2 regions of the Paenarthrobacter sp. TYUT067 genome follow, and region 2 is predicted to be linked to the other one. Evidence: predicted binding sites of a transcription regulator. Region 2 holds the regulator's gene; the other holds the start of a gene.

Region 1 (15,934 bases), on a different contig from region 2:
GTGGCCCACCTCGGTGTGCACAGCGTAGGCGAAGTCCACAGGAGTTGACCCGGCCGGAAGGGCCATGACCTCGCCCTTGGGGGTGAAGACGAAGACTTCGCGGGCGTTGATCTCGTAGCGAAGTGAATCAAGGAATTCTCCGGGATCGGAGGTCTCCTGTTGCCAATCAACCAGCGACCGCAGCCAACCCATGTCACCGTCACGCGGGCTGCCGGGTCCCTGTGCGGTCCGGTTGGGTTGATCCTTGTACTTCCAGTGGGCTGCCACACCGTATTCTGCACGCCGGTGCATCTCGTGGGTGCGGATCTGAATCTCCACGGGCTTGCCGCCGGGGCCAATCACGGTGGTATGCAGGGATTGGTACATGTTGAACTTGGGCATGGCGATGTAATCCTTGAACCGGCCCGGAAGCGGGTTCCACCGTGAATGCAAAGTCCCCAGCGCGGCATAACAATCTCGCACGGAATCCACCAGAACCCGCACGCCCATGAGGTCGTTGATGTCGTCGAAGTCCTTGTCGCGGACGATCATCTTCTGATAAATCGAGTAGTAGTGCTTGGGCCGGCCTGTGATGGTCGCCTTGATCCGAGCGGTCCGAAGGTCATCAGCGATCTGGTTGCGGATGACGCTCAGGCTCTTTTCGCGTTCTGGAGTGCGGTCGCCCACCATTCGCACGATTTCCTCGTACACCTTGGGGTACAGCGCTGCGAAGGAGAGGTCTTCAAGTTCCCACTTGATGGTGTTCATACCCAGGCGATGCGCCAGGGGTGCGAAAATCTCCAGAGTTTCGCGGGCCTTGCGTGATGAGGACTCCGCGGAAACGAAACGCCAGGTCCGCGCATTGTGGAGGCGGTCCGCCAGCTTGATCATCAGGACGCGAATGTCCTTGGCCATCGCCACGACCATCTTACGAACGGTCTCAGACTGGGCAGCCTCACCGAAACTGACTTTGTCCAGCTTGGTGACACCGTCCACCAACATGGCAACTTCGGGGCCGAAGTCCCGTGTCAGGTCAGCCAGTGTGTACGGGGTGTCCTCCACGGTGTCGTGGAGCAACGCAGCCGCCAGGGTTGTCCCTGTCATACCGAGTTCAGCCAGGATGGTGGCCACTGCCACCGGATGGGTGATGTAGGGATCACCACTCTTGCGCTTTTGTCCTTGGTGGCTCTGCTCTGCCACCGCGAAGGCGCGTTGGATCAGATCGAAATCCTCTTTGGGATTATTTGCCCGGACTGTACGCAGCAGTGGTTCCAAAATGGGCGAGTAAGGAGCAATGCCCCGGCCCGTCAGGCGGGCAAGCCGGGAGCGGGTGCGTTCCCTCCGCCCCGGAAAGGTGGGACGCACGCCGGGAGCATCGACCGGAACCGCAGCAGCAGTCCGTCCGGGCACACTCGTTGCCGGAACTGCCACAGCTTTGCGGCTGTCATCCCCGCCCGCCGGTGGTGCCGACGTCGCACGTTCTTCCACAGAAGTACCCCTCACAAGCGATTTAATTCTCCCAGTCTATTCCCGCAGGTGAATGCTTCTGCAACCGGGCAGCACATGACGATGACACGGGCAAGTCAAAGAGCCGGCCTCCGCACTGATGCGGGGACCGGCTCAAGGCAACCCAACTAGCTGTTCGGGCTAAGTTCAGACCTGGACTGTGGCTTCATTCCTGCGGTGAGCCACCTTCTTGGCTTGCTTCACCAGTTCAGGCTCGCCCTGCCGCAGCCAAGCGTACAGCGGTGCGGCGATGAAAATCGTGGCGGCAGTACCGATGAGGATGCCCACGAACAGTGCCAAGGACAGGTCCCGCAGCGTGCCGGCACCCAGGAGTCCGGCCCCAATGAAGAGGATCGCCGCAACCGGAAGGATAGCCACCATCATGGTGTTGATGGAGCGGACCAACGTTTGGTTGACAGCCAGATTGACCTCTTCGCTGAACGTGCGGCGCGTTGACGTGGAAATGTCCGCGGTATTTTCACGGATCTTGTCGAAGACCACCACTGTGTCGTACAGCGAGTAGCTGAGGACGGTCAGGAACCCGATGATTGCCGACGGCGTGACTTCAAAATCGCTCAGCGCGTAGACACCCGCCGTGGTGAACATCGTGACGAGCATGCCAACAAGTGCGGACAGCGACATCTTCCAGGTTCGGAAGTACAGCGCCATCAGGACAGCGGCCAACCCAACAAAGACCACCAAACCAATCAGGGCTTGACGCGTCACGTCCTGGCCCCAGGTTGGTCCCACGAAGTTGGACGTTACCTCGTTCTCGGTCACCCCGTAGGCGCTTGTGAGACCGTCTTTGATGCGGTTCGTCTCGTCGTCGGTCAACTGGTCCGTTTGGATGCGCATGGTGTTGCCTGCCACGTTGGCAACGCGCGGGATGGCTCCGGGCACGACGTCATGAACAGCCTTCTCGCCGAGTGCCGCATCCGTGGTGCTCACGTTTGAAACAGTGAATTCGGAACCGCCACGGAATTCGATTCCGAGGTTGAAGCCGCCCTTGGCGACAGGAACCAGGATGGAGAGCGCTACGGCGACCGCAGCGATGATGAACCAAATCTTCTTCGACTTTACGAAGTTGTACGAGCGCTTGCCCGTGTAGAGCTCATGGCCGAAGGTTGCGAAGCTCGTAGTCATTACTTCTCCTCCTTGGTGCCGTTCGAAGTACCAGTGAGCTGGCCCTTCTCGGCAAGGCGCCTCTCGGCAATGGTCATGCGACGTTCGGCTTCGGCAGCCGCACCGGTGTTGCGCGGGCGGACCACAGCGGGCTTTTCGTCCGGCGTGCGTAGCCGGCCGGCGCCAAGGTAGAGCGGAACTGCGCCGAGACGGTCGGGAGAAAGCCCGGAGAAACGGTGTCCTTCACCAAAGAACTTGGTGCGGGCCAAAACCTGCAGCATGGGGTGCGTAAACATGAACACCACCAGAAGGTCGGCCAGGGCGGTCAGGCCAAGGGTGAAGGCAAAGCCGCGGACGTTGCCAACAGCAACGAAGTAGAGGACCAGGGCCGCGAGGAGGTTGACGGCCTTGGAGGCCAGAACTGTCCGTTTGGCACGCTTCCAGCCGTTCTCGACAGCGGAAACCAGTCCACGGCCCTCGCGCAGTTCATCCCTGATGCGCTCGAAGTAGACAATGAACGAGTCCGCGGTCTGGCCGATGGCCACAATCAGACCAGCCACACCGGCCAGGGACAGACGGTAGTTTTCCGTCCACCCGAGGATGGCGATCGCCAGATAGGTCAGCACACCCGCCACCACAAGGGATGCGATGGTCACGAGCCCAAGGGCACGGTATTGGAAGAGCGAGTAGACAACAACAAGCAACAGGCCGATCATCCCTGCAAGCAAGCCGAGGCGAAGTTGGTCGCCACCCAGCGTCGCGGAGATCTGCTCTTGTGACTGGATCTCAAAGCTGATGGGCAGGGCGCCGTAGCGGAGTTGATCGGAGAGGGCCTTTGCCGACGCCTGGGTGAAGTTACCAGTGATCTGGGGCTTTCCATCAGTGATCACAGCCAAGGCGCGCGGGGCGGAAAGAACTTTGTCGTCCAGGACAATGGCGAACTGTGACTTTGGATCATCAGTACCCTGGGCCTGCGCCGCAGCGTAGAACTGGTTGAGGCGTTCGGTGACTGCTTTGAACTTTGCGGTTGCATCCGCGTTGAACACGATGTTCACGCCCCAGGAATTTGTCACGGAGCCCTGAGCGCCCTGAACCTGGGTAAAAGTGGAATCGCTGATGTCCTGGCCTTTGACCTCCACGGGCCCAAGGATGTACTTGATGGCCGGAGTCTTGTCCGTGGCTGCCTCGCAGGTGACCAGCGGTTTGGCGGGATCCGAACGATCACGTTTTTCCGGTGACGGGTTCACACAGTCAAGCGCTTCGAATTCCCGGACAATGTCCGCGGTGACCCAGTTGATGTCGCTGGCATTCGCCGGCTCCGCCGTGGGCTTGGGAAGCTGGTCCTCAGGTGTGCGCTGCTCCGCAGGAACGGCTGCCGGGTCGCCATAAGTGATGACTGGGCGGAAGTTCATGTCAGCCGAAGCTTGAATGAGGTCGCGGGTCTCCTTGGAAGGCGTACCCGGAAGACTGACCACAACGTTCCGGCCGGACTGGGTGCTAATTTCAGCTTCGGCAACACCGGAGCCATCCACACGCTGCCGGATGATGGCTACTGCCTGGTTGAGTTGCTCCTCATTGATCTCGCTGGAACCCTCTACCCGGGGGGCCAGAATCATCTGGGTTCCGCCCTCGAGGTCCAAAGCGAGCTTGGGAGCCCAACTGGCGTTGCCAGTCACTACTCCGCCAGCCAGGACAGCGGTTAATACAACGAAAATTGCTCCAAGCCAGGTCAGCACCCTGCGGGCTGAGTTTTTGGGGCCGGTCCGTGCCATTATCGATCTTCCTGTTATCGCCGGACAGCCGCCGGCCGACGCTGGTAAGCGTCTGCCGGCGGCTCTCCGCTGCCGTAGAAGTTGCCTTGCGCGGTGTCGCCGCGACTGACGGTGCTAGTTGTCCTTCTTGTCCTCTTTGTTGAGGCGCGCGATGGTTTCTTCCGGGGTCTCGACGGCGGCAGGAGCTTCCGTCTGCGCGGCGGTCAGGGATGACGCATCATCCGGAACAACGGGCGCTTCCTCGGGGGTGGTCTCGACCACCTTGGTGACAGCCTGACGGTGAACCGTTGCCTGGTTACCCGGCGAAAGCTCAATCACGACTTTGTTCTCGGCTTCGTCGATGGACACGATGCGGCCAAAGAGACCGAAGCTGGTCATGACGTCAACCCCGGGAGCGAACTTTGACTGCATCTCAGCCTGCTGCTGCTGGGTCTTCTTGTTGCGGCGGAACATCATGAAGACAAAGAGTCCCAACATGACGAACAGCAATATGGTCATTGGATCCACAGGGAAGTTCCGTTCTGTACTTACGTTTTGGTTCACGGCAACGTCCCTGGCAGATCCGCAGAGCGGGCATGGATCAAGGACTCGAACGTGCCGAGCGTCATACCAGTCTAGTGGGAAAAGCTGAACAGAGGGTGTTAACCCACGGTATCCACGCTTTCGGCGTGGTTTTCATCCTCACCAAACAGTGCCAGTGTCTCCTGACCGAACACCCCGGCCGGGACGGCGTAGCCAAGGTGCGTCCAGGCGGACGCCATCGCGATCCGGCCCCGCGGAGTGCGTCCCAAAAGACCCTCACGGACCAGGAACGGCTCAGCCACGGTCTCCACCGTCTCGGGTTCTTCCCCCACGGCGATAGCCAAAGTGGACAATCCCACTGGACCGCCGTTGAACTTGGTGATCAGGGCTTCAAGAACGGACCGGTCAAGCCTGTCCAATCCACGCTCGTCTACTTCATACATATCCAGAGCCGCTGAAGCTGAACGTGCATCAATCTGCTCAATGCCATGAACCAGCGCCCAGTCACGGACACGGCGAAGCAGTCTGTTGGCGATACGTGGCGTTCCCCGGGACCGGCCCGCTATCTCCGTAAAGCCCGCAGAGTTGACCTTCAGGTCCAGTAGGCCCGCGGAGCGCCGCAGGACGAGCTCGAGTTCGGCGACGGAGTAGAACTCAAGGTGCCCGGTGAATCCGAATCGATCCCTCAGAGGCCCCGGAAGAAGCCCAGCTCGGGTTGTTGCGCCCACCAGGGTGAAAGGTGGCAGTTCCAAAGGAATGGCGGTTGCACCAGCGCCCTTGCCCACCACAATGTCCACGCGGAAGTCCTCCATGGCCATGTACAGCATTTCTTCCGCCGGCCTGGACATGCGGTGTATTTCGTCGAGGAAAAGGACCTCCCCCTCCGATAGGGAGGAAAGGATGGCGGCAAGATCTCCCGCGTGCTGGATGGCCGGGCCGCTGCTGATACGCAACGGCGCGTTCATTTCCGCTGCGATGATCATGGCAAGGGTTGTCTTGCCTAGTCCTGGCGGCCCTGACATCAGCACGTGATCGGCGCTGCGGCCACGCATTTTGGATGCCTCGAGTACCAATGCCAGTTGTTTGCGGACCCGATGCTGTCCCACGAAATCGTGCAGGTTCTTGGGCCGGAGTGCGGCTTCAATGACCCGCTCTTCCGGTTCCTCTCCCCCGCTGACGAGTGACTGCTCAGCCACGGCTGCCTACACGATTGCCTGCGCGCGCCCCATCCTGACCCAACCAACGCAGCGTTGCCCGGAGGATTTGGGCCACGTTTCCTGCGTCCACGAGTTCCGGGGAGTCGGCCATTGCTTTGTCGATGCTGCCGTTGGCGTCCTTCTCGGACCAGCCCAAGCTGGTCATGGCTGCGACAACCTGCGGCTTCCATTCGGCGTTTGGGGCAGCGGCGGGCGCAGTGCCTGTGCCGGTCCCGTGGGGAACCAACTTACCGGCGAGCTCAAGGACAATCCGGCCGGCCACCTTGGGACCGATTCCCGGCACCTTGGTAAACGTCTTGCTGTCTCCAGTGTGCGCCGCCACCCGGATGGCCTCCGGTTCATGCACGGCAAGGACGGCCAAGGCCAGACGTGGCCCTACCCCGCTGACGCTGAGCAGGACATCAAAGACTTCCCGTTCGTCGTCGTCGGCGAAGCCGAACAGTGTCAAGGAATCTTCACGGACGATCATGGACGTGAAGAGCTTGGCTTCTGTTCCTGTCTTGAGGTGACTCAAGGTCTGCGGCGTGGCAAAGACACTCATTCCCGCACCGTTGAGGTCGATGACAGCGGTGGACAAACCAACGTGGGCTACCGTTCCACGGAGAAAACTGATCAAGACCCGGCTCCTGAAATACTGCCTGCTCCGTTGCCGCAATACTGTGTCAATACTGCGGCCAAAGCGGACTATCCGAACATATCTACGAATACCCTAACAAGGCGAGCCGACAATCACCGTGCGCGGCGCGCTTTTGCTTCCGCGTCAGCCCATGCTTTTTGGGCGGGAGTGAGACCGCCCTTACCGTTCGCGCCGGTAGCTGAACCCATTCCACTACCTGCGCGCCATGCATGGGTCAGGGCAAGCGCGAGAGCGTCCGCAGCATCAGCAGGCTTCGGTGGAGCATCCAGGCGCAGGATCTTGGTAACGAGCTTGGTCACTGCATCCTTATTGGCCGTGCCGCTGCCTGTTACCGCGGCTTTGACCTCCGACGGTGTGTGCAACGCGACGGGGATGCCACGGCGTGCGGCCGCAGCGATGACGACGCCCGAAGCCTGGGCCACACCCATGACCGTGCTGACGTTCATCTGCGAGAAAACACGCTCGACGGCGACGACGTCCGGCTGATGCAGGTCCAACCATTCATCAATGGCTTGGGCAATGACCAGCAGGCGCTTATCCAGAGTGAGCTCAGCAGAGGTCCCCACTACCCCAACGGCCACCATGGTGGCCCTGCGGTTCTTTTCAATGTCCACCACACCTATACCGCAACGGGTGAGGCCCGGATCGACTCCCAATACGCGAAGAGTCAAGTCCGGGCCTTCCTGGTGGCTGTGAAGCTGCTAAATGTCAAAATGACGCGCTGCGCCGTGGCCGGCTATTCGGCGTCGAGGGCAGCCTGGACTTCCTCGCTGAGGTCCGCATTGCTGTAGACGTTCTGGACATCGTCAAGATCTTCCAGGGCATCCACGAGTTTCATAAACTTCTTGGCGCCGTCGACATCCAGTTCCACCTGCATGGAGGGAACGAACTCGGCTTCATCTGTCTCGTATTCGATGCCCGCTTCTTTCAGGGCGTCGCGGATGGCCTGAAGATCAGAGGGTTCGGAGTGGATCTCCCAGTTCTCTCCGCTGTCTTTGACTTCTTCGGCTCCGGCATCGAGGACCGCCATCAGGATGTCGTCCTCGCTGAGGCCGTTCTTGGGCAGGACCACAACACCCTTGCGGGCGAAGAGGTAGCTCACGGAACCGGGATCGGCGATGGTGCCGCCGTTGCGGGAGATTGCAAGGCGCACCTCGGATGCAGCGCGGTTCTTGTTGTCCGTCAGACATTCGATCAACAAGGCCGAACCCTGGGGACCACGAGCCTCGTACATGATCTCGGTGTAGTCCACCACTTCGCCGGTGAGGCCAGCACCGCGTTTGATGGCGCGGTCGATGTTGTCATTGGGAACCGATGTCTTCTTGGCCTTCGTGACGGCAAGTTCAAGTCCCGGGTTGCCGGCGAGGTCCGGACCACCCATGCGGGCAGCAACTTCGATATTCTTGATCAGTTTTGCGAACGACTTTGCACGCCTGCCGTCAATGATGGCTTTCTTGTGCTTGGTGGTCGCCCATTTGGAGTGGCCTGACATGCTTTACGCTTCTCCTCTGATCATTCGAATAAAGAGTTCATGCACGCGTTTCTCTCCCGTCACTTCCGGATGGAAGGAGGTGGCCAGTAGTTGACCGGAACGCACTGCAACAATTCTAGCCACTCCGTGCAAAGTAGCCGTGTGGCTGGCGTGGTCGGGGTCGACCTGGGCAAGGACCTCCACGCCCGGACCTACGCGTTCCACCCAGGGGCCCCGGATAAATACAGCGTGAACGGGATCCACACCGGACTCCCCTGCGCTGAATTCAAGGCCCCTGAAATCCAGGTCGGTCTCGAAGGACTCCCGCTGGCGGCCAAAGGCATTCCTGCGCACGGTGATATCCAGCCCACCAAAGGTCTGCTGCGGATTTCCGTGCAGGTCAGTTGCAGGGTCCGCGATTTCATCGGCCAACAGGATCATGCCGGCACAGGAGCCGTAGACCGGCAGGCCGTCCGCGATCCGCTTTTGAAGTGGATCACGGACTTCGAAAATCCGGGAGAGCTTGTCAATGGTGGTTGATTCGCCGCCGGGGATGATCAAGCCGTCAATGTCGTCAAGCTCTGACGGGCGGCGTATACCCACGCCGGTGGCGCCAGCGGCCTCTACAGCGTGGATATGCTCGCGGAAGTCGCCCTGAAGAGCCAGCACGCCGATCCGGAGTCCTGAACCCACGCGCGACGAAGCGTCAGAAAGGGGGTTGGTCATTCGACCATCATAGAGGCCCAGGCCATATGGCGCTGTCAGCGTTGACCAAGCCCACACGCGAGGTAGCCGGTTCCATGCCCTGACTGGGATATATTACAGAGCATGCTTTCCTTCAGCGTTCCCCTCGGCAAGCTGGTCCGCACACTGTCCCGGCTCCGGGGCGGAGGCTCAGCTTTTCCCGGCTTGGTGGTTGAGAAAATCGATCCCGGCTTCATGCAGCGAACGCTGGCTTCGCTCCCCCTGGGCGTAGCCGTGGTCAGCGGCACCAACGGCAAGACCACCACCACCAAGATGGTGGTGGAACTCCTTGAAAGCCAAGGCCTGAAAGTCTTCACCAACCGCAGTGGCAGCAACTTCACCCGTGGGGTGGCCGCTTCGCTCCTGGGTGATGTGGACTGGCGCGGTCGGCTGGACGCAGACATTGCCATCCTGGAATTGGACGAAGCCCATGCCGTGCACTTCGTCAACAAGGTTGAGCCGCGGTACAGCCTCCTGTTGAATGTCCTCCGCGACCAATTGGACCGCTTCGGGGAAATTGACAAGACCGCCCGGCTGCTGGAGCACATCGCCTCCAAGACCACCGGCACAGTTGTCCTCAACCGGGAAGACCCACGCGTCGCCCGGATTGCCAACGCCATCAATACCCTCGATGCCGTCCACCACCCCGAAGTCCGATACTTCGGCCTCGACGAATCTTTGCGCAGCACCTTCCCCAACGACGACGAAATGCGCACCACGGCAATCGGCCCGTCCCCTTCGGGCACTTCCGTTGCCGCTGAAACAGGTGAGGATGTAGATCTGCCGGCAGCCGACGTCGTACTCCGACGCGTTGGAGCCCAGGACGCCGACTTTGAGTTCGACGGCGAAACCGTCACCACAACGATGAAACTACGCGGCGTGTACAACATCTTCAATGCAGCGGCGGCTTTGTCCCTGGCGAGGTCCGTCTTGGGAACCGGGCCCGTTGATACACCTAAGCTCGTGAAGGCTTTGGGAGAAGTTGCTCCCGCGTTCGGGCGCGGTGAGAGCCTCACCGTGGACGGACAGCCTCTGGAGCTGGTGCTCGTGAAGAACCCCAGTGGTTTCCGTCTCGGGCTGAAGTCCTTCCCCGCCGGCGGCTACGCCACCATGATCGCCATCAACGACAACTACGCCGACGGCAGGGACATGTCCTGGCTGTGGGACGTTGAATTCGACTCCCTGCGCGAAGATGGCGTGGAGGTCCTCACCGGCGTTCGCGCCTACGACATGGCGCTGCGTCTGCAGTATGACGATGTTCACTTCGGAGTGGTCGAACCGGACATCACCGCGGCCCTGCGGACTTTCATTGACGGCTCGCGGGGCAAACCCAAACGGGTCTTCTGCACGTACACTTCCATGCTCGCCATCCGCCGCGAGCTGGCCAAAATCACCATAGTTGAGGTGGTCTCATGACCTCGGAAGCACAACCCACGCCGCACGCAACGCCGGACGTACAGCCCAGCAAGGGGACCATCCGCGTTCTCCAGCTCTACCCGCGCGAAATGAACATCTACGGTGACTGGGGCAACGCCCTGGTCCTGAAACAACGGATCAAGTGGCATGGCTACACTCCGGAGCTTCTCGAGTACAACGTGGGCGACGACTTTCCTGACGACGTCGACATCATTGTGGGCGGAGGCGGGCAGGACAGCGGCCAGCTGGTGATCCAAGACGATCTCCAATCGCGTGCCGGCCAGCTGAAGCAGCTGGCGGACGAGGGCGCTCCCATGCTGGTGATCTGTGGGCTCTACCAGCTTTTCGGGAAGTTCTTCAAGACCAGCACGGGCCCTGTGATTCCGGGCATCGGCATCCTTGACGTGGAAACCCATGGTACTGACGAGCGCCTCATTGGCAACGTGACCATGAAGTCCACCGAGTTCGGCGACATCCTTGGCTATGAGAACCACAGTGGGCAGACTACGTTGGGGCCCGGCGTCGAGCCATTAGGCACGGTGACAAAAGGCGCAGGCAACAACAGCAAGGACGGGCACGAGGGCGCCCGTTACAACAATGTTGTAGCGAGCTACCTGCACGGTTCGTTGCTCCCAAAGAACCCGGCCATTGCGGACTTCCTGATCCGCACAGCAGCCGAACGCAAGTTCGGCAGCTTCGTGCCAGGAAAGCCCGACGACGATTACGCCCGCCTTGCGCGCGAACACGCAGCCCGCCGGCCGCGGTAGCCGCTACTTTTCCTTGGTGATCAGCAGTTCGTGCGCTCCCGCGGTGGCTGCTCCCATGGACTCTACAACCGCTTTGGTTCGCTGGTGGGTTGCGGCATCGGCCGCAGGGGTCGCGCAGACCCCTTGTGGTGCGTCGCTGGCTACGGAACACCATCGATAGGGGTCCCGAACAATAACCGAGGGGGCCCATGCGAGGTCAGAAGCAGTCCATACACCTGAGGTGTTTTGACTGAATTGTGCCCTGACCAATAGTCCTTCGTTGTTCACGACGTACCACGGTGACAATTCAGTGACACCATTGCCGAGCCCGTACACAATCCACGTGCCTTTGTAGTTCTCGATCGGCAGCACCGAGTGCGTGTGGTGGCCGTAGATCATGGTGAACTGGCCGCTGTCCACCAACGCGTGCGCAACCTCCTGCTGCTGGGCAGTGGCTTCGCTGGCGTACTCGTCGCCGGCGTGCATGACTCCCAGGACGATGTTGGCCCCAAGGGCCTTGGCTTGTTTTGCCTTCGCGATCATTGCCGCCGGATCCAGCTCGTCAACCAGCCAAGGGTATTCCGGGATCTGACCATTGTGGCCATACGTTCCAATAATCACGGCCACTTTGGCGGCGTCCGTCTGGAGCATGAGTATCTCCTTGGATGCCGCCTCCGTCCGGTAGGAACCGGTGTGCTTTAGGCCCGCTGCGTCCAGGGCGTCCAGCGTCCGGAGCAAACCTTCGGTGCCGCGGTCAATGGTGTGATTGCTGGCCGTCGTGCAGGCCTTGTATCCAACATCCTTTGAGGCCGTAATGATTTGCGGCGGTACGTTGAAGGACGGGTAGGCAGAGAACGGCCCATCCGGACCAGCCACGGGTGTTTCCTGGTGGCAAATGGCGAGGTCGCTGTTGCGAATGTAGCGTCGTTGTCCTTCGAGAAGCGGGACGAAAGTGTAGCCGGGCTGACCCGCCGCAGCTGCGTCAGCTCTCGCTTGTTGCCAGAGCTGGGTATGAACCAGCATGTCACCTGTCACCGTGATGGAGGTGCAGCGGAGCTCCGGACAGGCGGGGCCTTTGCCCGGGGTGGGGTTTGGTGCCGGAGTGCGCGTCGGACTGGGTGTCTGGGCAGCAGGGGCCGAGGCGCCGGTGCTGCGTTCAGCGTCATCGTTTTCTGCAAGAACGCCGCAGGCGCTCAGGGACAGGGCTAGAGCAATACCGCTCACCACGAGTGCCGCCCTGTGAGTACGGAACCGTCCCCCGGAAAATGTGATCTTGCCCATGACTTTCATCCTACGGCGCTGGCCCGACGCATCCGGGCGTGCCGCTCTTGAGGACACGATTCTTACGTGAAAGAGTCACTTCATGACCAACCCACTCTTGAGCCCCAGCCATCTGCCCTATGGGCTTCCGCCCTTCGCCGGCATTTCGGCCGAGCATTACTCCCAGGCCGTAGAGGAGGGTTTGAGCGCACATCTGGATGAAATCGCCAGCATCACGAACAACCCGGAGCCCGCCACCCTGGAAAACACAGCCGTGGCCATGGAACGGTCAGGACAACTGCTCAGCAGGGCTGCCGCAGCCTTCTTCACAATGGTTTCCGCTGATGCTTCGGACGCCATCAAAGCGCTGGAAACAGAGCTGTCCCCCAAACTGTCAGCACATCAAGACGCGGTTTACATGAATCGCGGACTCTATGAGCGATTCGCCGCAATCGACACAGCAGGATTGGATGCGGAGTCGTCCCGGCTGGTGCAGGAGTACCTCAAAGAGTTCCGGCAGTCAGGCATCCAGCTCGATGCCGCCGGACAACACCGCCTGCGTGAAGTCAACGCCGAGCTCTCACGATTGGGCACTGAATTTGGCCAACGCGTCAAAGAGGCCATGAAGTCTGCCGCCCTTCTCCTGAACGACGCCGAGGAGCTGGCAGGGCTGCCGGCTGAAGCGATCACCGGCGCCGCGGAAGCAGCCAGGAATGCGGGGCATGACGGTAAGTACTTACTGACCCTGATCCAGCCCAGCAACCAACCCGCTTTGGCGTCCTTGGAAAACCGGGCCATCCGCCGTCGGCTTTACGAAGCATCCCTGGCACGCGGCACCGATGGCGGCGCCTTGGACGTTCGTGACCTGGTGAAGGCCACTGCCCGATTGCGGGCTGAGAAGGCGGCGCTCTTGGGATTTGCCAACTTTGCTGAGCTGGTGATTGACCAGCAGACGGCACCCGGGTTCAGTGAGGTCAAGGCAATGCTGGCTCGGCTGGCCCCCGCAGCCGTGAGGAATGCCGAATCGGAGGCGGAGGCTTTAGCGGAAGTCGCCGGCCACGAACTTGAGCCGTGGGATTGGGCGTACTACTCTGCCCGGGTTCGCAAGGAAAAGTTTAAGGTGGATGAACAGGCTCTCCGCCCCTTTTTCAGCCTCGATGCTGTGCTCAACGACGGAGTATTCCATGCTGCGACACAACTCTTCGGGGTGACTTTCCATGAGCGCGATGATTTGGAAGGCTATCACCCTGACGTCCGCGTCTGGGAGGTCCGACATGAAGACGGCAGCGGGCTGGGCCTCTTCCTGGGCGACTACTACACCCGTGAGTCAAAGCGCGGAGGTGCCTGGATGAATTCCCTTGTAGAACAATCCAGCCTGCTGGGAACCCGTTCCGTGGTGATCAACAACCTCAACATCACCAAACCGGCACCGGGTGAGCCCACGCTCTTGTCCTTGGACGAAGTCCGTACAGTTTTCCATGAGTTCGGCCACGCGCTTCACGGCCTGTTTTCCGACGTGACCTATCCGCGGTTCTCCGGGACGTCCGTACCTCGGGACTTTGTGGAGTATCCGTCCCAGGTCAACGAAATGTGGATCATGTGGCCCGAGGTCCTGGCCAACTATGCTCGCCACTATTCCACGGGGGAGGCACTCCCCCCTGACACCGTGGACAATCTCAACGAGTCCTTGCTATGGGGAGAAGGGTTTGCGACCACCGAATACCTCGGGGCCGCACTTCTGGACGTGGCCTGGCACGTGCTGTCCGAGTCCGAAGTTCCGCAGGACGTTCTCGCCTTCGAAACCAAGGCGCTGGCTGATGCGGCGATCGTGCACCCGCTGATCCCGCCGCGGTACCGCACCGGGTATTTCCAACACATCTTCGCCGGTGCGGGGTATGCAGCGGGCTACTACTCCTACATTTGGAGCGAGGTGCTGGACGCCGACACTGTGGAGTGGTTCAAGGAACACGGTGGCCTCACACGCGCGAACGGCGATCACTTCCGATCAGAGCTGCTTTCCCGGGGCAACAGCCGCGATCCCCTGGAGTCGTTCCGCGCCTTCCGGGGCCGCGACGCAGAGCTGGGACCCCTCCTGAAGCGCCGCGGACTGGAGTAGAACGACGCCGGGCCGGTCACCTTGGAAGGTGACCGGCCCGGCGTCGTACTTCTTTAGCTGTTTACCAGCCGCGCTCTGCGAGGCGGTGGGGCTGGGGGATGTCGTCGACGTTGATGCCGACCATGGCTTCGCCCAGGCCGCGGGAGACCTTGGCGATGACGTCGGGGTCGTCGTGGAACGTGGTGGCCTTCACGACGGCGGCGGCGCGCTCTGCCGGGTTGCCGGACTTGAAGATACCGGAACCGACGAACACACCGTCGGCGCCGAGCTGCATCATCATCGCAGCATCAGCCGGGGTCGCGATGCCACCGGCGGTGAACAGCACCACGGGAAGCTTGCCGGTGGCGGCAACTTCCTTGACCAGCTCGTACGGGGCCTGCAGTTCCTTGGCCGCAACGTACAGCTCGTCCTCGGGCAGGGCTGCGAGTTTGGCGATCTCGGAGCGGATCTTGCGCATGTGCCCGGTGGCGTTGGAAACATCGCCGGTGCCGGCTTCGCCCTTGGAACGGATCATGGCCGCGCCCTCGTTGATGCGGCGCAGGGCCTCACCAAGGTTTGTGGCACCACAAACGAAGGGAACGGTGAAGTTCCACTTGTCGATGTGGTTGATGTAGTCGGCCGGGGTCAGGACCTCGGACTCGTCGATGTAGTCAACACCGAGGGACTGCAGGACCTGGGCTTCGACGAAGTGGCCGATGCGGGCCTTGGCCATGACCGGGATGGACACGGCGGCGATGATCGCATCGATCATGTCCGGATCGGACATGCGGGACACGCCGCCCTGGGCGCGGATATCGGCCGGGACACGCTCGAGAGCCATGACGGCCACGGCACCGGCATCTTCGGCGATGCGAGCCTGCTCGACGTTAACGACGTCCATAATGACGCCGCCCTTGAGCATCTCCGCCATGCCCCGCTTAACGCGGCTGCTGCCCGTGACGCTGTTCGCGGACGAACCGGCTTCGTTGCTTACATCTGGTGTAGACACAAAAACCCCTATGGGTAGATAAACGACCTTTTTGCCGGAGGCACGCGCAGCCACACGACCGCAATCAGCGCACACCGGGTTTCAGGTCAAGGTGACCAAGTACTAGTAATAGTAGTCGCACCTTGCATGCCGGCAGTACATTCATTACCACCTTGGAGGGCAACACAACGGACTGTGGTAGGTCAAGTGCACAACTGCGGCCCAGGGACTCTGGTCGGTTGCCAGTTCCACACGTGAGCTATGGTTCTCTGGCCTTTACGCCGGCGCAGTTCCATCGGCTTCGGCCATGGCTTGCCGCCGGACGGTGGACATGCGCTGAACAATGGTGATGACACTCGCCAGGGCCAGGAGCACCAGGGTCCCGAATAACACCACCGGTGGGAGGCCCAATCCCGTAAGCCCGGTGATGAGCAACACTGATGCCAAACGTTCCGCGCG
Region 2 (15,934 bases):
TGCACACGGCAACAATGCCCTGGGGGTTTACAGTGTCAGCCATGGCCGCAAGGACTTCGTCACTGGCAAGCCGGAGCAGGGTTCCCTGTGCGAGGTCGGCAAGCTCAGGAAGGCGCTCCAAGCACGCTTCACTGGCAAAAACTTCATGCACGACGGCGGGACCTCCGGCCGCGGTGCGCTCACGGTGCAAGGTCAACGCCTCACGCACCGCTTGCGGTCCTTCTGCAAGGAAACGACCGCGCTTTAAACGGGCCGGGCGCCCGGCAAGCTTGGCGACGTCCCTCACCCGATCAGCTCGGGGGTTGGTCATCGGAAAGTCTTGCGGGCGCCCGGTTTCGTTCATATAAAGAACTTTAGTGGCAGTTGCGACTAGTTCTTGATCTGCTGGCGGGCTTCTCCGCCTGCAGGCTCAAAGCCGGCAGCCTTTGCAGCCTCAACCGTGGAGAACCAGTATTCAGCAGCGGTGGTGTTGTACCAGGTGGAACCCGGAACGTGGTACTTCTTGGACTCAGCGTTGCCCTTGATGGCGTAGCCTTCCGGAGCCTCGTCGCCATCAGCAGCAACTGCGCCGTCGATGGCCGGCTTCTCGGAAACGACAGCCTTGACAGCGGTTGCAGTGGCAGCAGCCGGAGCAACCTTGGCAGCCTTGGGAGCAGCAGCCTTGGGAGCAGCAGCAGCGGCCGGAGCGGACGTGTCAGCCGGAAGTGCTGCCTTGGCGATGTTCACCAGAGCGGCGAAAGCGTTGGCGTCGGAGACAGCCAGCTCGGCCAGCATGCGGCGGTCAACCTCGACCTCAGCGGCCTTGAGGCCCTGGATCAGACGGTTGTAGGTGAGGCCGTTGGCGCGGGATGCAGCGTTGATGCGCTGGATCCAGAGGCGACGGAAATCGCCCTTCTTCTTGCGGCGGTCACCGTAGCTGTACACAAACGAGTGCAGCAGCTGCTCTTTGGCCTTACGGTACAGGCGCGAACGCTGACCGCGGTAACCCTTTGCGCGTTCGAGGACAACCCTGCGCTTCTTGTGGGCGTTTACCGCCCGCTTCACACGTGCCACGTGCGTACTCCTTCAGAAATCTTTATCCCAAGCTGCTACTGCCGGAAACCCGGCCGGCCTGAGAAGGCTTTTGGTGTAGTCGGTCCCTGCCGGATGGCAGTAACCAAAGAACTTGGAACTTAGACGCCGAGCATCTTCTTGATGACCTTGGCGTCGCCCTTGAAGACGAGCTTGTCGCCGGCGAGGCGACGGGTCAGCCTGGAGGACTTGTGCTCCAGGTAGTGACGGCGGTTGGCCTGCTGACGCTTCAGCTTGCCGGTACCGGTCAGCTTGAAGCGCTTCTTAGCACCGCTGTGGGTCTTCATCTTCGGCATGGGAACCGATCTCCTTACGTATCCACGGACAAGTCCGCGATTCTATCGTGCAGCCGGCCTACGAGGGTCGGCGTGCTGGTTGCTTGCCGATGGAGGCGGAGCCTCCACGGCGTTGAACTAGTTGGTCTTGCGTGATGCTGGCTTGGGCGCAGCCTTGGGAGCTGCGGGCCGAGCTGCCGGCTTGGGAGCTGCCGGCTTGGCGACGGGCTTCGGAGCCGAAGGAACTGCGGGCTTCGGGGCGGCTGCCGGAACCACTGGCTTCGGAGCTGCTTCAGCTGGTGCAGCCTTGGCGGCGGGGGCTGCCTTCGCAGGTGCCGGTGCTGCCTTGGCGGGAGCTGCTTTGGCCGGTGCCGGCGCTGCCTTTACTGCAGGCGCCTCCACTACGGGTGCTTCTTCAACATCCGGAGCAGGTGCTTCTTCAGCAACCGGGGCCTCTTCAGCAACCGCTGCTTCCTCAGCAGCGGGAGCTTCTTCAGTAACCGATGCCTGGGCCTCGGGGGCTTCGGCCGCTTCCTGCGTGGTCTCCTCTTCGGTGACCTTGAAACCCTCGGGCAGAAGGTCAGCGAGGCTCTGAGTCATCGGAGCCTGCTCGCCCTTGGTGTCAACACGTCCGGACGCCTTGGCTTCATTCTGCGCCTTGGCTTCAGCACGCTGCGTAGCGCGGCGCGCTTCAGCCTTGGCTTCAGCCTTGTTCTTCAGGGGGCCGATCACCATGACCATGTTGCGTCCGTCAATGCGCGGGCTGGACTCGATGATGCCAACCTCAGCAACATCTTCAGCGAAGCGCTGCAGCAGGCGGATACCCATCTCGGGGCGTTGCTGCTCACGGCCGCGGAACTGGATCATGGCCTTCACTTTGTCGCCGGCACCGAGGAACCGAAGTGCGTGTCCGCGCTTGGTTTCGTAGTCGTGCTTGTCGATCTTCAGGCGGAAGCGGATTTCCTTCAGAACCGTGTTGGTCTGGTTCTTGCGGGCCTCGCGGGCCTTCACTGCGGCTTCGTACTTGTACTTACCGAAGTCCATCAACTTGCAAACAGGAGGCTTAGCCTGCGGGGCAACTTCAACGAGATCGAGATCGGACTCGGCAGCAAGACGCAGGGCGTCCTCGATGCGGACAATTCCTACCTGTTCGCCGGCAGGACCGACCAACCGCACCTCGGGGACGCGGATACGCTCATTGATTCTTGGCTCGCTAATGTTAAAGCTCCTGTGGTTGTGGTGATGTCACCGGCAAATAGAGAAGGCCCCCAATTGCTGGTGCAATCGAAGGCCTCGAAGATCGGTAGCACTTCCTCCAGGGAAGCACACGCATCCGGAGGCAGTGCCTCCAAAAGCGTCCGACCAGGTACCCGGCAACCTCTTGTCCCGAAAAGGGATCCTGTCCCCGAAGGGAGCGGCTGACGCGGGTGGGAGAGAACTCCGCTTGCAAACTGAAAACCAATTCTACAGAAACAACCCGCCAAGCGCACATTGCGTGAGGCGGGAGCATGTATTGCGCATGTTGCCTGTGAATAACGACTTCCAGTCGGTCTGTGACAAGCTTACCAGTATGAGCACTGAAGACAGCAATTCCCGTAACTCCTATAGCGAAGACGCCGCCCCCGCCGTTGATGCCGGGGTGTCCCAGCAGATCCGTGACATCGCTGAAGTTCCGGCCGTGGAAGTTATTACTACCGGCGCCGTCCACCTCATGAGTGCGGCGGCCGTCAAGGTTGGCCTGGCAGATGACCCCAATGCCGAGGACCTCAAGGACTTGGACGAGGCCCGCAAGCTGATCACCGCCCTCGCCGGCCTGGTGTCGGCAGCCGCCCCGGAGATCGGTTCACAGCACGCAGGTCCGTTGCGCGATGGCCTGCGCTCACTGCAACTGGCCTTCCGCGAAGCGTCACTCATTCCCGACGCACCGGGCAAGGGCCCGGGCGAAAAGTTCACCGGACCGGTGAACTAGCACCAACTACGGCAAGAAACTACGACGGCGGGTCGACCAGGTGGTCGACCCGCCGTCGTCGTCAGGTGAGCTTTTCAGACCCGTGCTGCCCGGCGACGCAAGGACGTCAGGACGAGTCCCGCCGCACACAGGACGACGCCGGCGATTCCCACGGCCGCGAACCCGCCGGACGGTCCAACGGTGTCGATGAAGACTCCGGCCAGAGGTGCGCCGAGCGCGACTCCTGCGGTCAGCGCGGAGCCGTACCAGCCCATGGCTTCACCCCGGCGCTCTTCTTCAACGAGGTCAGCCACCTTCTCGGAAGAGGCAGACAAGACCGGGGCGCACAACAGGCCAGGCAGGAGCGAGAGGAACGCCAGAGTCCAGGTGTCCTGGGCAAATCCCATCGGAATAGTAAATGCGGCCATGCCCAACAGCAGGAGCATGGGCGAGATGGACCGCTTCATGGACCCGTAAATGAGGCCACCAACCACCGACGCGGCGCACCAGAAGAAGAACACAATACCGATTTCATTCTGGTGCCCGCCGCGTTCCAACAGACCCACGATGCTGACATCGGAACCGCTCAACACCATGCCCGATCCCGCAGCAACAGTGAAGAGTGCACCAACAGAGACGGTGAACCACGTAAAGTTCCTGGCCACACGATTTCTAAGGCCTGCAGTTCGGGATGTCGACGACGCCATTTCCGACGCCGCCTCCTGGACGTGGGCAGGCGCTGACGCCACCATCGCTGCCTCGGCAGCAACCAGGTCAGCTGCAGCCCGGTCCGCGGACTCCTGCGGAGTACAGACCGCTTCGCTGCGGGTGGGCGGGTTGAACCACATCAGGAACAGCCCGGCCACGGACACGGAGACGCCCACGGCCGTGAGCCCAATAGCCGAAAAACCGCTGGTGGCGACGATTGCCCCCACAGCCGGCCCGATCATGAAGACCAGCTCGGTGGCGATGGAGTCGAGGGCGAACGCCGAACGCCGCTGCTCGCCGTCGACCATGACGCCCAGAGACTGCCGGACGACACTGAAGATCGGCAGCGTGAAAAGGCCGCCGACGAACACCAGCGGCAGCAACCACTCGTAGGAAACATGCGGGACGATCGACCAGATGACAGTCTCCGACACGACTGAAGGGATCAGCGCCTTGCGGAGGCCCACCATGTCTACGCGGCGGCCGCGCCAAGGAGCGCCCAGCGCAATGCCAATGGTCATGACAGCAGCTGCTGCACCGGCGGCGGCATAACCCTGGCCAAGTGTGAGCACGATGTGCAGCGTGAGCAGCACGCCAGCAGCCGAGTGCGGAATGCGGGCAATCATGCCCACTATCAGCAAACGCCGGACAGGTCGGATGGACAGCATCTCTTTATAGAGAGCGAAGTTCACTGGCTAAATCCTCTTGTTCCCCAGGGCAGCCCCGGGGAACCGGTACTGCCGTTAATACTGCGTGGGCTCCTGTGCTGCACGCTGCAGTTTTACTTCCATGGAATCAACGCTTTCGGCAAAGGAATCCATTTGCGCCCACGCCTCGTTCAATTGGGCAACGAGAGTTTGCACTGCTACGGCGTCGAGTCCATCCTCAAGGAAAAGAACAACGCGTAGTTCCGGCCCCGCACCGCCTCCTGAGACCTGGCGGCCATCGGCCGTCAGCGACGCAACACCGCCGCCGGGTTGCGTCTCAAGGCGACGGACCGTTTGAAAGGCCGAGACCGTTGAAGCGAGAGCTGACTCCAGTTGATCATCAAGGTATGACGGCGTCCAGTCCTTCTGCTGGGCAAGGGCCCACACGGCCGGGCGCCGCACAACAAAGGCAAAGTCGGAACCGGGATCCAGCACCAACAGCTGCGCGCCCTCGGATACCGCCGAAAGCGCCGCACGCGCGGCGTAAACGGCAACCGGCCGGGCCTCCGAGTGCCATGCCTCGAGAGCGGCTGCGGAGGTAAAGACCGGCATGGCCGTGCGGCCATCAGGAGCCTTCAGTGTGACCAAAGCCATATCCGCTTGCTTGTCAGCGTGCAGGCCGTCAACGCCTTCTGCTTCTTCAGCCAACTGAGCAACTACCGGAACGAAAACCCGTGCCGTCGCCAAGGAGGCCACAACGTCTGCCTCGCTGCCGGTTCCGTTGATCAGAGCCGCGACGGCGGCTACGTACCCGGGGTCCGCTGAGCCGTCGTCGTCCTCGAAATTGTGGATCTTGGCGTCGTCACCGCTGAGGCTCCTACCGGCCCAGGGCTGGCCTGCAGAGTCCGTAGCTCCCCCGGCGCCGGCCAACGCAGCCGCGATGTGGCCGGGTAGCTCGCGCCTGGCCTGACCTTGATCCCCGTGCTGGTGACCTGCGTTATGAGGCATCAGCGGCGGCCGGCAACGTCCAGTGCTTCGGGCAGAGTAAAGGCACCGGCGTAGAGAGCCTTGCCAACAATCGCACCTTCCACACCCAGCGGGACCAGTTCGCGCAGGACACGGAGGTCTTCCAGGCTGGAGATACCGCCGGAGGCGACCACAGGCTTACCGGTCTTCTCAACCATCTGGCGCAGAAGTTCCACGTTCGGCCCCTGAAGGGTTCCATCCTTGGTGACGTCGGTGACTACATAACGCGCACAGCCGGCATCCTCGAGGCGGGCAAGAACCTCCCAGAGGTCGCCGCCCTCCTTGGTCCAACCGCGTCCGGCAAGCGTTGTGCCGCGGACATCAAGGCCGACGGCGATCTTGTCACCAAAGCGGTCGATCGCACGGCGGGTCCACTCGGGGTTCTCCAACGCCGCGGTTCCAAGGTTCACGCGGGCGACACCCAGTTCCAGTGCACGCTCAAGAGACTCGTCATCCCGCAGTCCGCCGGAGAGCTCCACCTTGACGGCGAGCTGCGACACCACCTCGCTGATGAGCGCGGCGTTGTCTCCACGCCCGAAAGCTGCGTCGAGGTCCACCATGTGCACCCATTCGGCACCGGCGTTCTGCCAGTTCAGTGCTGCTTCCAGCGGGGTCCCGTAGCTGGTTTCCGAGCCTGCTTCTCCTTGGAGGAGGCGGACCGCTTGGCCGTCAACAATGTCAACGGCCGGCAGGAGTTCCAGAACGGACTGGGCGGAGGAGGTCATGTGTGTCCTTGAAGTTCGAAAAGGGTGATGCGGCTAGTTGAACGACTGGTTCAGTTTCCCAGCGTCAGGAGATAGGCGGCCAGGAGGGACATCCCTGCCAGCACGTAGAAAGAAATAGAAACCCAACGCGGCTTTTTCTGCTGATGGAAGGAGATCCCCCCACCTACCAGCAGGCCGGCGAGGCCCATAAGTAATACCGACCACCACATCTAGGCGGCACCGCTTCCGGATTCTTTCGAAGCGGGCTTACGGAGGCTATCCACCCAGTTTCGCAGGAGCCGGGCCCCGGCATCCCCTGACTTCTCCGGGTGGAACTGCGTGGCGCAGAGCGGGCCGTTTTCCACTGCGGCAATGAAGCGTGCACCGTGCTCGGACCACGTCACCATGGGAGGAGCCATACGGGGCTGAACGACGTCGAAGTTCCACTCCTGGACTCCGTAAGAGTGCACAAAATAGAAGCGTTCCTGTTCAACACCTTCGAACAGCTTTGAGCCTTCGGGGACGTCCACGGTGTTCCAACCCATGTGCGGCACCACTGGAGCGGGAAGGAGCTCAACCTTGCCTGGCCACTCAGCCATGCCTTCGGACTCGGTGCCGTGCTCAACTCCGGCTTCGAAGAGAACCTGCAAACCCACGCAGATGGCCAGCACAGGACGGCCACCGGCAACCCGACGCCCTATCATGCGGATGGCATCAACGGACTTGAGTTCCTTCATCACGGTCTCGTAGGCACCAACTCCGGGCACCACCAGACCATCAGCGTTGAGCACGTCCTCAGGCTTGGAGCTCAACACCACGTGCGCGCCCGCACGTTCGAGGGCGCGGACGGCAGAGCGAACGTTGCCCGATCCATAGTCCAACACGGTGACGGTTGGCTTGCCTTCAGGCGACTCCGGCTTTACGGACGCTATGGCGTCGGCCACGGCTCCATTGTTCAGAATCTGGCCGCTCATAGTGCGCCCTTAGTGGAGGGAATGCCCTCCACACGGGGATCGGACTCAACAGCTGCACGCAACGCGCGGGCAAAGGCTTTGAACTGGGCCTCAACGATGTGGTGGGGGTCGCGGCCGGCCAGGACGTTCATGTGGAGGCAGATTCCGGCGTGAAGCGTAATTGCTTCAAAAACGTGACGGGTCAACGATCCCGTGAAGTGTCCGCCGATCAGGTGGTATTCCTGTCCGACCGGCTCGCCACCGTGCACCAGGTAGGGTCGTCCGGAAACATCAACGACGGCGTGCGCCAAGGCTTCGTCCAAAGGAACCGTGGCTTCACCAAAGCGACGAATACCGGCTTTATTGCCCAGCGCCGTTCGGAGGACCTCGCCGAAGGTAATGGCGACGTCTTCCACCGTGTGGTGGGCGTCAATGTGGGTGTCGCCAGTAGCTTTGACGGTCATGTCAATCAGGGAATGCTTGCACAGAGCCGTCAGCATGTGGTCGTAGAACGGAACCGAAGTGCTGATATCCGAGACGCCTGAACCATCCAGGTTAATCTCCACCAGGACCGAAGACTCACTGGTGGTGCGCTCCATGCGCGCGGTGCGGGCAGCGGTCGGCGCGGCGCCGGTTTCGCTCATTGGGACATCCTTATACACGGAGGGGTGGGTTAGGTCTAGGAACAAGTTTAGGCGTGGTGCGGCGCGGTGCCGTCCAGCAGGGCTTCCAAGGCCTCCAGGAACGCAGTAGTTTCCGGCTCGGTTCCAGCGGTGACACGCAAATGCCCCGGGATACCGACGTCGCGAATCAACACGCCGGCGTCCAGCAGGCCCTGCCAGATAGTGTGTGGATCCTCCAGTCCCCCAAAGAAGACGTAGTTGGAGTCCGAAGCAGCAGGCTGGAGGCCCATGCGGAGCAGTTCAGTCACAATCCTGTCGCGCTGGACCTTGATGTCCTCGACGTCGGCCATGAGGGCTTCGCGGTGATTCAGCGCAGCGAGGGCCGTTGCCTGCGTCACGGCAGAGAGGTGGTATGGGAGACGGACCAGCCTGATGGCGTCCGTGACTTCCGGGGCTGACGCCATGTATCCGAGCCTGGCGCCCGCCAAAGCGAATGCTTTGCTCATGGTGCGCGAGACGATCAGACGCTCGCGTCCGGGCAACAGGGTCAGGGCGCTCGGCGTGTTGTCGTGTGCGAACTCGTGGTAGGCCTCATCCACGATCACCATGGCCTGGCTGGCTTCGCCGGCCTCGTAAACAGCCTCCACGACGTCCAATCCCAAGCCCGTACCTGTGGGGTTGTTGGGCGAGCACAGGAAGACGATGTTGGCGCCCGTTTCCCGGACCTGAGCAGCGGCCGATTCGGCGTCCAGCCCGTAGTCTTCCGCGCGGACTCCGCGGACATACTCGGTGTCAGTGCCACTCGCGAGCAGGGGGTACATGGAGTACGTGGGAGGAAAGCCCAATGCCTTGCGGCCGGGTCCACCAAAGGCTTGGAGGATCTGCTGCAGGACCTCGTTGGATCCGTTGGCCGCCCAGATGTTGTCCGGGGAAAGCCCGTGGCCAAGGTACTCGGCCAAGGCTTCACGAAGTTCGGTGAACTCCCGGTCCGGATAGCGGTTCAGCCCGGTGGCCGCAGCGGCCACGGCCTCAGTGATGGCGGCTTGGACATCTGCGGGGACGCCATGAGTGTTTTCGTTGACGTTGAGCAGGATAGGGACATCGAGCTGCGGTGCGCCATAGGGGCTCAATCCACGCAGGTTGGTCCGAAGGGGAAGTCGGTCAAGTCGCTCAAGCTGGTCACTCACCAACCCAGTTTAAGGGGCGGCCGGGACTGCCGACTAACTGTGACGCCCGACCCTTGATTTCTGCGGGTGCCGAGGGATCAGTTTGCAGGGACGAACAGCTGCTGGCCGGGCAGGATGCGGCCGCCCCGGAGGTCGTTGAGCTGGATGATCTCGGCGATGACGTCGCGGGGGTCACGCTCGGGAGCGGCAGCGCCGGCGATGCCCCAGAGGGACTGACCTGGCTGGACTGTAACAGTGACGGCAACAGGCGGACGCAGTTGGGACTGCGAGTCGGCTGCCTTGGCCGGGGAGTTGATAAATCCGGCAAGACTCAGCAACGCTGCAACCAACAGCATGGCCGGGATGCCGAAGAAGACGATCCGTCCCCTTCGGGTCAGGCGCAGGCGAGCGGGTGCCTGGGTAGTACGGAAATCAGCGAACGTAGTGACTGCGGACATGAGCTGAGCCCTTCTGAGCTATTGCCACGCTCCGGGATGCCCGGTGCCTGGCTGCCAATTCTTTGTGTTCCCCTGGGCCTGCCCCGGATGTTCGAACGCTTTGTTCGAACATCCAGCTTCAGCATCAGGTTTATAGAACACATATTCGAACCTTGCTATGACATTTTTAGCACTTATCAACGAACGGTGTCGAGACTCGCTAGAACAAATGTTTGATAAACGCCTGTGCCTGCCCTACGTTTGAGTGAAGAAGCAGCACTGTTTCAGTGGAACAGGAGGGTCTGACATTTTTGCAGACCTGACACCCCTGGCCCTCATCAGGGCGGAATGGAAAGGCATTGGCGAACATGGCAGCGAAAGCCACAGGCGGAGGGGCACCCCTGCGGAGCCAACAGCCTCAAAAGAGTCCCAAAAGCCTGACCGTCCGGCAGAAAAAGATCCTGGAGACCATCCAGAGGTCAGTCAATGACAACGGCTACCCTCCCAGCATGCGCGAAATCGGCGACACCGTGGGTCTGGCCAGTTTGTCCAGCGTCACGCACCAGTTGTCCCAATTGGAGAAGCTCGGCTACCTCCGCCGGGACCCCAAGCGTCCCCGCGCCATGGAAGTGCTGATGCCCCTAACCCTTGATGGCGGGCCCATCCCCGGTGTGGACGCTCCGACCACCCTTCGCAGCGCCGGTGGCCTGGCCGTCACCGAGCTAGCCAGCGCCAGTGATACCGCCATGGTCCCCTTGGTGGGGCGCATCGCGGCAGGTGGACCGATCCTGGCTGACCAGACGGTGGAAGACGTGCTTGCACTCCCACGGCAACTCGTGGGGCATGGCGAACTGTTCATGCTGAAGGTGGCCGGCGATTCCATGATCGATGCTGCTATCTGTGACGGCGACTGGGTGGTGGTCCGGCGACAGAATGATGCCATCAACGGCGACATCGTTGCCGCCCTGCTGGATGATGAAGCAACCGTGAAGACTTTCCGGCAGCGGGACGGTCACACGTGGCTGCTCCCCCAAAACACCCAGTACGAGCCCATCCTCGGAGATCAGGCCACCATCATGGGCAAGGTCGTCTCGGTACTGCGCTCTCTTTAAGCGCTCACGCCCTTTAAACGCAGCTTCCCGTGGACACCAGCAGGTGTTCACGGGAAGCTGTGCATTACGGGGCTTTAGCCGAGCCCAGACGTTCCAGAACGCCTCGAACCACCGACCGGTCCGTGGTGGCCCAGAACGGCGGCAGGGCGGCACGTAGAAAGCCCCCGTAGCGCTCGGTCGAAAGCCTGGAGTCGAGTACCGCGACCACCCCTTTGTCTCCCGTCGAGCGGATCAGTCGGCCAGCGCCCTGCGCCAGCCGAATGGCAGCGTGCGTGGCTGACACGGCCATGAAACCGTTCCCGCCCGATTGGGCAACCGCCCGGGAACGGGCAGTCATCAGGGGATCGTCAGGACGTGGGAAGGGAATGCGGTCAATAACCACCAGTCGGCATGAGCCACCCGGAACGTCTACCCCCTGCCACAGGGACATGGTTCCGAAGAGGCACGTATCTGGCTCGTCCGCGAATTGCTTCACCAGGGCCGCCATGGTGGATTCTCCCTGACAGAGAATGTCCACATCCAGCCGGAGCCGCATGGCATCGGCGGCTTCTTCGGCAGCACGCCGCGAGGAGAACAGGCAAAGCGCTCCGCCCCCGGACGCCCGGATGAGGTCTTCCAATTCGTCCAGCGCCTCCGGCGAAGTACCGCGGCCCGGTTTGGGCAGGTGCTTTGCCACGTATAGAACACCCTGTTTGGGATAGTCGAAGGGCGATCCCACATCAATGCCCGTCCAGCTCGGCGCGCCGTCTCCAATCAGGCCAAGACCACCCGCGGCGGGCTCGAAGGCCGAGCCGATGGCCAGGGTCGCAGAGGTCAGCACCACAGTATGGCCGGCAAAGAGCCCCTCTCGAAGCCGCCCTGCCACACTGAGCGGGGCAATATTAATCAATGCAGGAGCTGTCTCGTCCGGCGGAGAATATCCCTGCTGGGGGTCGAACGTGCTGTTCCGCGAGAACCAGACCACTTCGCGGTTCTCCTTCGCGGCGAGCATCCGCTCGCACAGTTCCAGGATGAGCATGAGCCGTGAGCGCGCAAGCTGCCGTCCGCCGTCGACCGCGTTTGAAGAATCCGTCTTCGAGTCCGAGAGCGCGGCGCGCGTGGCGTCCCGCAATTGGTCAATGCAATCCAGCTGTTCGTCGTTGAGGCCGTTGGGCAACAGACCGTTGGGCACGCCAGCTATGGCCATATCCAAGCTGTCCGCAGCTGCGTTGAGGGCGTCCACGGTGATGGCCGTATGCTTGCGGGCACTTGATGCCGCCGCGTGGACCATGGCCACGGATAACTGTCCTGAAACGGCTCCGGTTACCCGGTCCTGAAGCTCGTGCGCCTCATCAACCACCACGACGTCGTACTCGGGCAAGACAGCCAGGCCTTCAAAGGCGCTGACGGCCAACATGGCATGGTTGGTGACTACGACGTCGGCCTCACCAGCCCTTGAACGGGCCAGCTCACTGAAGCACTCTTCTGCCACGGGGCACTTCTGGGCACCCAGGCACTCCATGGACGTGACGGAAACCTGCCGCCAAGCCCTGTCGGTGACGCCGGGCATGAGTTCGTCGCGGTCTCCGGTAGTGGTCTTCTCCGCCCATTCCCTGAGGCGGACCACTTCCTTGCCCAGCTGCGATTGGGGTCCACCCATGGAGGCAGCAAAGTGAGGGACGCTGGTGTCCTCCCCCAGGGAGAACAGCTGCCCTTCGGAGGGCTCCTCGCTGGGGAACCCGCCTTCAAGCTTCTGCAGGCACACATAATTGGCCCTGCCCTTGACCAACGCCACGTTGACGGGGCGCTCAAGGGCAGGGTTGATGGTCTCCAGCAGCCGGGGAAGATCACGGCCGACAATCTGGGTCTGGAGTGCCAGGGTGGCGGTGGACACCAGCGTCGGTTTGTTGCTGTCCATGGAGTGAGCGATCAACGGAATAAGGTAAGCCAAAGACTTGCCCGTTCCCGTTCCCGCTTGAACCAGCAAATGCTCCCCGGTTTCAATAGCCCGGGTCACATGCTTGGCCATTTCATGCTGACCCGCACGGCTTTGTCCGCCCATGCCGTCAACAGCCCGGTCCAACAACTCGAGGGTGGCTTTCTCCCCCACCGACTTGACGGCGTCCGCCGCCACCTTCTCAACCATTGCTGACGAATGACTCCAGTTCGGCGGCCAGGCCTTCGCGCACCATGACCACTACGCGGGTCCCGTTCTCCTCGTGCTCAAGGCTGAGGATTTCCGAGTCGGAATTGTGCAGTTTGTTGATCATTTCCCCGCGGTCGTAGGGAATGAGCAGTTCAAGGCGCACGCCCGGCCGGGGAATGGATCGGCTGATGTCTTCCAACAGTTCGGCAATGCCCTGGCCCGTACGGGTGGACACCACTGCGTGGCGGGGTTCCTTCTGCTTGAGGCGCTCCACCACAAAAGGATCCGCGACATCGACCTTGTTGAGGACGATGATTTCAGGAACCTTACGGGCATCCACTTCGGTGAAAACGGTCCTTACAGCAGCGATCTGGCCCTCAGGATCGGGGTGTGATGCATCCACCACATGGAGGATCAGGTCTGCGTCCGCCACTTCCTCCAATGTAGACCGGAAAGCCTCAATCAGCTGGGTGGGCAATGAACGAACGAACCCAACGGTATCTGCCAGGGTGTAGCCGATGCCATCCGGAGTTTGCGCCTTGCGGACCGTGGGATCCAAGGTGGCGAACAGGGCGTTCTCCACCAGGACACCGGCGTCCGTGAGGCGGTTCAGGAGGGACGACTTGCCGGCGTTCGTGTACCCGGCGATGGCGACGGACGGAACAGCATTACGACGGCGGTTGGCGCGCTTAGTCTCGCGCGCCGGCTTCATCGCGGCTATTTCGCGACGCAGCTTGGCCATGCGGGTGCGGATTCGCCGCCTATCGAGTTCGATCTTGGTTTCACCAGGACCGCGCGAGCCCATGCCGGCGCCTGCTCCACCCACCTGGCCACCGGCCTGACGGGACATGGAGTCACCCCAACCACGAAGCCTCGGGAGCAGGTATTCGAGCTGTGCGAGCTCAACCTGGGCCTTGCCTTCGCGGCTCTTGGCGTGCTGGGCGAAGATGTCCAGGATCAGTGTGGTCCGGTCGACTACCTTGACCTTCACGATGTCCTCAAGGCCGCGTCGCTGTGACGGGGCAAGCTCCGTGTCCACTACTACGGTGTCTGCGCCGGTGGCGGCGACGATGTCCTTGAGCTCCTGGGCCTTGCCGGATCCGAGGAAGGTCCCGGGGTCCGGCTTCTGCCGGCGCTGAACAATACCGTCCAGCACCTCGGATCCAGCCGTTTCGGCAAGGGCGGCGAGCTCACGGAGGGAGTTCTCCGCATCAGCAAGAGTCCCCTCCGTCCACAGGCCGGCCAGGACAACGCGCTCCAGGCGCAGCTGCCGGTATTCGACCTCTGTGACGTCCTCGAGTTCGGTGGACAGTCCCGCGGTACGCCGAAGGGCGCGGCGTTCGGCCAGGTCTTCCTGGTCGCCGTCATAAATACTGTGTTCCTGGTCCAGCGTGGAAATCGCCTGCGCCTTGCCGAACACACCGTTGGCGTCGTTGTCGTCGGATGCCTGCGCAGGTACATCCTTGGAAAGAATCCGGTCGATCACGGCCTGGATTTGTTCAGGACTCATGTCCTGGGCGTCGGAATCGGATCCGGAGTGCTTCTGGGTGGTCATGGTCTCCTTAGACTGTTCGGCAATTCCAGAATAGTGCTGTTTGCTGCTCGATGGGGCGCTATTCGCGCTGGGCTGACGGGCATCGGCCAAAAGGGCCTCCTGTGTCCTGAACGGCCACCCCTCTTGCGGAGGGCGGCTGTTGTAAAAGTGGCGTGATGGAATCCGCAGGAGGGTCCTTGGGCCGAGGTGAGGATGTTCCGCCGGCTGCAACACAGGGCCGCGTTACACCACGGTCCACTGCACAAACGAGCGGGGATCTTCAGAGTGTCCGGCCCCACATGAGGAGCAAACGGACAAAGCCTTAAGGACCTGCCGGGCGGAAAGGCCGGCATGGGCAAAATGCCGAACCGGGCCTGCGTCGCGGGCGGTACCATGAACGCCTGATGACTTGGCGTTGTGGGCTGATTACTCAAAGATCAAGAACATGCGTTTCACTTTAGCAGCCGCTGTCAAGCCAACCACGGACGGATGCGGTTTCCCAAGCCGCCATTAGCCAACTAATCTGGCAAATTATGGAGTCTGCACACTATTTCACCGCCCAACCGGCCGGACCATTCACGCGCAAGCCACTAACCGTGGAACTTGCTGGAGCCACGCGCCGGCTGCAGACCTCGTCGGGTATCTTCAGCCCCGACGGCGTGGACAAAGGCACTGCAGTACTTTTCTCCGAAGTTCCACCGCCGTCACCCACGGGTCACCTTCTGGACATTGGCTGCGGCTGGGGTCCGATTGCGCTCACGTTGGGCCTGATGGCGCCACATGCTCACGTGCACGCCGTTGACGTCAACGAGCGTTGCGTCACTTTGACCAATGAGAACGCCGCGGCGCTCGGCCTCGGCAACGTCACCGCCAGCCTCCCGCACGAGGTGGATCCCGCCGTCGAATTCGACACCATCTGGTCCAACCCGCCCATCCGCATCGGCAAGGACGAGCTTCACTCGCTGCTGCTGACGTGGCTGCCCCGGCTGGCGCCGGGAGGCAACGCCTGGTTGGTTGTGCAGAAGAACCTGGGCTCGGACTCCCTCCAGCGGTGGCTCGCCGCCGAACTGGACAGTTCTTACACGGTCTCCCGTGAAAGCACGTCCAAAACGTTCAGGATCATCCGGGTCAGGAAAGCGTCCCAGTAGCCACAATCACGGCCGGGCCGCTGAGTTCCACATGCTCACGGCCGCCTGCCCCGGGGAAGAACTTCACACCCACGACGCCGCCCGGCACCTTGACGTGCCAGTCGTTCGGGGCCGTATCCCCCGCCCAGTGACGGATAGCGACCGCGGCGGCACACGCGCCGGTGCCGCAGGACTGTGTCTCCCCCACGCCACGCTCGTGAACGCGCATGGTGATGGTCCCTATACCGTCTTCTACCAACGGCTCAGCGGGGACCACAAACTCGACGTTGGTTCCATTGGCGGGCTTGGGATCAACCACGGGCGCCTTGGACAGTTGTGTGGCTGAAAGCTCGCTAAGTTCCGCAAGGGCAACTACCGTGTGGGGATTGCCCATACTGACGGAGAGTCCGGGCCTTGGCACTTCCAGGCCCTCGGCGCTGACCAGTGCATCCATGGCCTTGCTGGTGGCTTCCTCGGG

Evidence for each region. Region 2 encodes LexA, which represses DNA repair genes until DNA is damaged. Its sites were predicted from a motif close to TCGAACANNTGTTCGA; they were not measured.
Region 1: ruvA (Holliday junction branch migration protein RuvA) is a predicted target of LexA. The motif match lies at 6,807-6,822, and genes of this name have one in related genera.

The regions. Positions count from the first base shown of each region.
Region 1 covers NZ_JAMOIT010000019.1:20,431-36,364, reverse strand. The annotation lists gene MOD31_RS16780 (bifunctional (p)ppGpp synthetase/guanosine-3',5'-bis(diphosphate) 3'-pyrophosphohydrolase) at 1-1,467, opposite strand, end outside; gene secF (protein translocase subunit SecF) at 1,633-2,628, opposite strand; gene secD (protein translocase subunit SecD) at 2,628-4,379, opposite strand; gene yajC (preprotein translocase subunit YajC) at 4,494-4,877, opposite strand; gene ruvB (Holliday junction branch migration DNA helicase RuvB) at 5,021-6,097, opposite strand; gene ruvA (Holliday junction branch migration protein RuvA) at 6,090-6,734, opposite strand; gene ruvC (crossover junction endodeoxyribonuclease RuvC) at 6,848-7,426, opposite strand; gene MOD31_RS16745 (YebC/PmpR family DNA-binding transcriptional regulator) at 7,492-8,247, opposite strand; gene pdxT (pyridoxal 5'-phosphate synthase glutaminase subunit PdxT) at 8,251-8,952, opposite strand; gene MOD31_RS16735 (Mur ligase family protein) at 9,055-10,386, shown strand; gene MOD31_RS16730 (type 1 glutamine amidotransferase) at 10,383-11,153, shown strand; gene MOD31_RS16725 (CapA family protein) at 11,157-12,422, opposite strand; gene MOD31_RS16720 (M3 family metallopeptidase) at 12,496-14,508, shown strand; gene pdxS (pyridoxal 5'-phosphate synthase lyase subunit PdxS) at 14,570-15,496, opposite strand; gene pgsA (phosphatidylinositol phosphate synthase) at 15,752-15,934, opposite strand, start outside.
Region 2 covers NZ_JAMOIT010000003.1:242,271-258,204, reverse strand. The annotation lists gene MOD31_RS04175 (RNA methyltransferase) at 1-343, opposite strand, end outside; gene rplT (50S ribosomal protein L20) at 370-1,053, opposite strand; gene rpmI (50S ribosomal protein L35) at 1,173-1,367, opposite strand; gene infC (translation initiation factor IF-3) at 1,485-2,522, opposite strand; gene MOD31_RS04155 (DUF1844 domain-containing protein) at 2,917-3,315, shown strand; gene MOD31_RS04150 (MFS transporter) at 3,390-4,694, opposite strand; gene MOD31_RS04145 (SseB family protein) at 4,746-5,657, opposite strand; gene priA (bifunctional 1-(5-phosphoribosyl)-5-((5-phosphoribosylamino)methylideneamino)imidazole-4-carboxamide isomerase/phosphoribosylanthranilate isomerase PriA) at 5,657-6,400, opposite strand; gene hisH (imidazole glycerol phosphate synthase subunit HisH) at 6,610-7,353, opposite strand; gene hisB (imidazoleglycerol-phosphate dehydratase HisB) at 7,350-7,976, opposite strand; gene MOD31_RS04125 (histidinol-phosphate transaminase) at 8,024-9,142, opposite strand; gene MOD31_RS04120 (LysM peptidoglycan-binding domain-containing protein) at 9,220-9,579, opposite strand; gene lexA (transcriptional repressor LexA) at 9,927-10,670, shown strand; gene MOD31_RS04110 (ATP-dependent DNA helicase) at 10,735-12,795, opposite strand; gene hflX (GTPase HflX) at 12,788-14,350, opposite strand; gene MOD31_RS04100 (class I SAM-dependent methyltransferase) at 14,863-15,477, shown strand; gene dapF (diaminopimelate epimerase) at 15,458-15,934, opposite strand, start outside.